One region of the Brevibacillus borstelensis genome, then DNA from elsewhere that is predicted to be linked to it. Evidence: riboswitches for the same ligand, from Rfam matches in the RefSeq annotation. Region 1 holds a riboswitch; the other holds the start of a gene.
What was found. A riboswitch is a leader RNA that binds a small molecule or an ion and turns the genes downstream of it on or off. The one in region 1 is predicted to bind S-adenosylmethionine.
Positions count from the first base shown of each region.

Region 2: another riboswitch for S-adenosylmethionine. It lies ahead of V5G20_RS04580 (ABC transporter permease); the one in region 1 lies ahead of mtnK (S-methyl-5-thioribose kinase).

Region 1 is NZ_CP144922.1:1,329,338-1,332,545, forward strand. It holds gene V5G20_RS06110 (anti-sigma factor) at 1-1,041, shown strand, start outside; SAM riboswitch class I at 1,141-1,288, shown strand; gene mtnK (S-methyl-5-thioribose kinase) at 1,486-2,715, shown strand; gene mtnA (S-methyl-5-thioribose-1-phosphate isomerase) at 2,712-3,208, shown strand, end outside.
Region 2 is NZ_CP144922.1:974,774-977,981, reverse strand. It holds gene V5G20_RS04590 (ABC transporter ATP-binding protein) at 1-181, opposite strand, end outside; gene V5G20_RS04585 (ABC transporter permease) at 195-1,142, opposite strand; gene V5G20_RS04580 (ABC transporter permease) at 1,147-2,079, opposite strand; SAM riboswitch class I at 2,196-2,300, opposite strand; gene V5G20_RS04575 (multicopper oxidase family protein) at 2,727-3,208, opposite strand, start outside.

The DNA.
Region 1 (3,208 bases):
GGAGGCGGGCTGATGCAGACAGAACCGGAAGACAAAGCCGCGGATTTTTTGCCGGAGGAGAAGCAGCGCTCCATCATCCGCTGGGGAAAGTGGAAGAGCAGGCTGTCCAACGCCGCCTACACGGTGGGGATCTCGCTGCTGATCGGCTTTGTCCTGTTGTTTGTCAACTATTGGATTGGCCGGTCGCTGTATGAAGATATGTTTCGCGTCTCCAAGGATTTGGTGAATTTCACTCAGCCGGGGATCGTAGCAGGCAGCAGCGGCGCGCAGGTTGGCCTTTTTTATGGCAGCATTCAAATGGAGCTGCGCGAAAAGGTGGGGGGCGACCGTCAGCAGCCAGGGTATTTCGAGACTACGAATGTGTTTACCAAAGTATCCTCCCGCCCGGTATGGAACGACGGCGTTCGGAAGAAAAATCTGTTTTTCCTGTTCCCGCTTCAGACGAAGCTGCAGGAGGATACCTCTTTCAGACGAGAGCCCGCGTGGAAGACGCTTGAAATGCTGCCGGAGGGGACGGTATCGCAACTGGCGATTTCCTTTGACCGGTTTATGAGCCTGGAGGAAATGTACGCTTTCCTGGCTCCGTATAATTTGGACCTTACCTGGCTGGCCGTGGATACCGGACAGGAGGTGCTGCATGAGGATGCCAAAGAAGGCGTGCTGCTGCTTTCGGCCGGTGACGTCTGGGGTTTTTCCGAACATGGGCTGGACTATGGACCGGGACCGATTCAGGTAAATGGCGAAGCAGATCGCCGCACCCGGGCGTACGTGGAGGAGATGAAATACCTCGCCGAGCAGGAGAGGCTGAGCAGGTCGATCGGACAAAGCCTGTTCAACAGCAGATCAGGATTGAAGATCGACGAGCGCTATCGGTATTTGGAGAAAAACGGTATCAAAACGTATGGAATCGTCGTCACCGGTCCGACCAAGGAACTGCTCAAGCTGAAGCAGGAAGCTGCCATCACCGCCGCATTCGTAGGACAAATTGACTGGTGGAACTGGAATCGTCCGAGTGCAAGCGGACAGCAAAACAGCTGGTAAGGCCGAGGATCAGCCGACTGGCAAAAAACAAAAAAGAGTGTTGACAGCGTGCATAGCCGCGTGTATGATTCAAACTAATCAAAACAGCATACGTTGGATACCTTATCCAGAGAAGGTGGAGGGACTGGCCCGATGATACCCGGCAACCGACACAGCGCTTGCCTGTCAGCTAGACTGACGGCGCGATTGCAAGCGATGTGCACGGTGCTAATTCCTGCAGAAGCAAAAGTATTCTGGAAGATAAGGGGGAGACGACACGCCCTGCCGCGTACGTATACGACCTCTTTTCTTCGGGAAAAGAGGTCTTTTTGCATGTCTGGCTGCAAAAACGGCTTGATCGGAGGCGCAGCCTGCAACATACCGTGCGGAATTATCCCCTGCTGAATGGGCCGGGAAAGCCGCTGGAAAGATCCAAATCGATTCACGTGAGGGGAGAAACAAGTTATGGCTTATCGTGCTTTGAGTGAACAAGAAGCAGTACAGTATGTAAAAGAGCTGCCCGGCCTGTTTGAAGCAGGGGCTGTCCTGTCCTCCCGCGAGATAGGCGACGGCAACCTGAATCTTGTCTTTCACATCCGCGATGAAGCGACCGGCAAAAGCGTGATTGTGAAGCAGGCTCTGCCTTATGCCCGCGTCGTAGGCGAGTCGTGGCCGCTGACGCTTGATCGCGCCCGCATCGAGAGTGAAGCGCTGCGCATCCAGTACAAATACGTTCCGGACCTCGTGCCGCAGGTGTACCACTACGATCAGGAGCTTGCCTTGACCGTCATGGAGGATCTCAGCGATCACATCCTGATGCGCAAAGGATTGATCGAGGGGCGACGCTATCCAAATTTCGCGAAGCAAATCGGACGTTTCATGGCCCACACGCTCTTTTTCACGTCTGATCTGGGAGCGCATCCCTACGAGAAAAAAGCGCTTGTCGGAACATTCTTGAATCCGGAATTGTGCAAAATTACGGAAGACTTGGTGTTTACCGATCCTTACGAAAATGCGCCGACCAACAGCTTCAACCCGCTGATTCGGCGGGAAGTGGAGGAAATCTGGAAGAACAAGCCGCTCAAGCTGGAAATCGCCAAGCTGAAGTACGATTTCCTCACCCGTGCAGAGGCGCTGCTGCATGGCGACCTTCATACAGGCAGCATTTTCGTCACCGAAACCTCGACCAAGGTCATCGACCCGGAATTCGCTTACTACGGCCCGATTGGCTTTGACATCGGCGCGGTAATCGCCAATCTGCTCCTGAATTATGCCGGCCAGCACGGACTGGAGAAGGATGGAGGAAAGCGGGAGTCTTATCGCGAATACCTGCTTACAACTGTCGAAGACGTCTGGAACGAGTTCGTCTCCCAGTTCGTCCAGCTATGGCACAAGCAGGCGAAAGAGCGCAGCGCACATGTAGAAGGGCTCTGGCAGAGCTACGTGAAGCGGTTGATCCAGGATACGGCCGGGTTTGCAGGCTGTAAAATCCTTCGCCGCGTGATCGGGCTGGCGGGTGTCGCCGATCTGAACAGCATCAGCGACGAAAAAACCCGTGCCGAAGCGGAACGGCTGGCACTGCTGATCGGTCAGGAGCTGATCCTGAAGCGGGGCGGCATCGAAGATTCGACCGACATCACAGACATCGTTCGCAATGCGACAACAAGATTTGATCAGGAGGCAGCAGCGGTATGACCACAATTCATGAAGCATTCGCACCTGTAAAGTGGGAAGGAGACTCTCTTCTTCTGCTCGACCAGACGCGTTTACCGGTAGAAACAGTCTTTCTTTCCCTCCATACGTCTGAGGAAGTATGGGCGGCAATCCGCCACCTGCAGGTTCGCGGCGCCCCTGCGATCGGGATGGCTGCGGCATACGGGCTTTACCTCGGCGTGCGGAACAGCGAAGCGGCAGATTCGTCAGCCCTCTGGAATCAATTGCTCGAGCAGGCTGACTACCTGGCGACAGCACGCCCTACAGCGGTGAACCTGTTCTGGGCGATCGATCGGGTCAAAGCACGCGTCCAGCAGGAGGGAGAAAAACCGGTAGACGCGTTGAAAGCGGCGGTTTTGGACGAAGCTCTCACGATACAGCGCGAGGATGCCGAAGTATGCCGGACGATAGGCGAACACCTCCTCACCTTGCTGCAGGATGGAATGGGCATCCTGACCCACTGCAATCCAGGGGC
Region 2 (3,208 bases), 350 kb from region 1:
GGGGCGGAATCATCCCCATCAATGCCCGGGCAGTCACGCTTTTTCCGCAGCCGCTCTCTCCGACAATGGCCAGCGTCTCTCCCTCCCTCACGGAAAAGGACACCCCTCTCACTGCCTGCACCTCTCCGCCGTACGTGCGAAAGGAGACGCGCAGCTGGTCTACTTCCAACAATGGCTTCACGATGAACTCCCCCTCATTTCCTGATGCGCGGGTCCAGCGCGTCCTGCAGACCGTCCCCGAGCGCGTTGCACGCGAACATGGCAAGCGAAATCATGAATCCCGGAAAAAACAGCCGCCACCACTGCCCGCTCAGCACAACCGCCAGCGCGTCGTTGGCCATCGTTCCCCAACTGGCCGTCGGCGCTTGCACGCCCAGACCGAGAAAGCTGAGAAACGACTCGGCGAAGATCGCATGCGGAATCGTAAAGGTCAGGTTGACGATGATCACGCCAATCGTATTGGGCAGCAGATGCCTGATGATGATTTTGGCATGGGAGGTGCCCAGCTTTTCTGCCGCCAGCACAAACTCCTGCCGCTTGATCTGCATGAGCTGTCCTCTGACCAGGCGGGCCATGCCCACCCAGCCGGTCAGCGAAAGCGCAATAATGATCGTGGCGAGTCCCGGCTCCAGAACGACCATCAGCAGGATCACCACCAGCAGATACGGGATGCTGTAGAGAATTTCAGCCAGCCGCATCAGGATGTTGTCCACTCGGTCACCCAGCCTGCTCCTTCCTGCCATGTATCCGGAAATGCCGCCGATGCACACACCGATTACCAGGTCGATGGCCGCCGCCACCACACCGATAAACAAAGAGATGCGGCCGCCCATCCAGGTACGCGCCCACATGTCCCGGCCCAGATCGTCCGTTCCAAACCAGTGCTCGCCCGAGGGCGGCAGATTCCCCTGCGTCAACGACTGCTCATGCGGGCTGTGAGGAACGAGCATCGGTCCGAAGATCGAGAGCGCCACCACCGCCGCGAGCAGGAAGAACCCGAGTATCGCCAGCTTGTTGCGGCATACCCGCTGCCATACCTCCTGCCAATACCCGAGGCTGGGACGTTCCCGCTCTTCCCCGGCAAGCCGGCTTGGGTCGACAGGTCGAAACAGCGAATCCAGTTGTGTTGCCTGATTGGCCATAACGCTATCTCCCTCCGCTCGTCAATCTGATGCGCGGGTCAATCACCCGGTACAGCAGGTCGATGATGTACAAAGTAAAAATGAGCACAAAGCTGTAAAAAACAGTCATTCCCAAAATGACCGGATAATCGCGGTTAAAAATGCTTTCCACGAAGTATTTGCCAAGCCCCGGAATGGCGAAAATCTTTTCCACCACAAAGGTTCCGGTCATCAGGTTGGCAAACAGCGGACCGACAAAGGTAAGCACCGGCAGTATGGTATTGCGCATCCCGTGTCTGACGACGATGGAAAAGGTGCCAAGCCCTTTCGCCTCCGCCGTGCTTATGTATTCCTGCTGCCAGACTTCCAGCATGCTGGCTCGTACGAATCGGGCGATAATGGCAAGCGGCCCGATGGCGAGCGCAAGCGTCGGAAGAACCGAATGCTCCCAGCTCCCCCAAGCCGCGACGGGCAAAAGCTCCCATTTGACCGCCATGTATTTGATCAACAGCGGTGCCAGAATAAAACTGGGGACGGAAATCCCGACGATGGCCGCGAACATGGACAGAAAATCCAACGCCCGGTTTTGGTAGAGCGCCGCGACGATTCCGACTGTGATCCCACCTGCCAGCGCGACAAGAAACGCCTGGAGCCCCAGAACAGCCGAGGCGGGAAAGCCCTCCGCAATCAGCGTGTTCACGTCCCTTGTCTTGGACTGGATGGACGGCCCCAGGTCAAATTGCACCAAGCCTTTCAGATAGAGCAGGTACTGCATAGGGATCGGCTCATCCAGGTTGTACTGGGCCCGCATGTTTTTCACGACTTCTTCCGGAAGCATTTTGGCGTCAGACGCGAACGGGTCGCCCGGAATCAGGTGCATGATCACAAACGTCACCGTGACAATGATCCACAGCGTAACCAGCATGAGAAAGCCACGCTTGACCGCATAATGAAGCACGTTGTTTCCTCCTTTGTGCAATTGTAATACTAAGTAAATAAATACGAATACTATGGATTATACATACAGAAAGCCCCTCTCCAGAAAGAAGAGGGGCGATTTGTACGGTTCCCACCTTCTTATCTCTCAGAATAACTCCGCAGGATTTAGCACCGTAAGGTCCATCAGACCAAGGTTGCCGGGTTTCATCGGGCCAGTCCCTCCACCACTCTCGATAAGAATGTTTTATGAAGTTAAATTTCATTCACTAAATTCTTTTTTATCTTATCATTTTACTTGGATATGTCAATGCGGTTTTAGTGCATTTGATTTTTGTTTATTTGTTACAGCTTTCATAGAAATGGACAAAAAAATCAATTTACGAGATCTGACGATAGTTACTTTCTATCTTACTGGAATGTAATAAATATAAAAGCAATAGTGATCAATAGAAAAAGAACAAATAATATCCCAAACACTATACATGTGTTTGCTGCTTTTTTAAAACTTGTCAAATTGGAGTTATTCAAAGACTCGATAGAACTAAAGAAACTTTTCAATGCTCCTATTAAAAAAAGAAATGTAAAGAAAGAAAATAAATACAGCAATATCATCACTTTCCTTTCTTTCTTAACCTTATATGGCATTATCATCATGGAGTCAATCGCCTAATCCGGCAAATTCCCAGTCCTCGTCCCAACTTCATAAGAAGCCCGCACATGATCATACATAAGATGCAAAATCATGCCGGTCGCCGCATGATCCAGGTTATGGCAGTGGTCCATCCACATGCCCGGATTGTCCGCGACAAATGCGACCTCATACGATTCGCCGGGCAGCACGTTTAACGTATCGGTAAGCCATGGAGTCTTCACCTTCTCGCCGTTCTTCTTCAAAACCGTCATATGATGCCCGTGCAAGTGCATCGGATGCTCGGTCAAGCTTTTATTCACAAAGGTCGTTTTGACGCTATCGCCTTCTTTGACGACAAAAGTCGGCACCCGGGGATACACCTCTCCATTGATCGTCCACAAAAAATGAAACGTGCCGTTGTAAAATCCCATCTCGTTTCCGAGAATCATCTGGAATTCCCGATCGAATTTTTTCGCTGCCGTGACGTCATTTGTGACGGGCTTACCGTAATCGGACG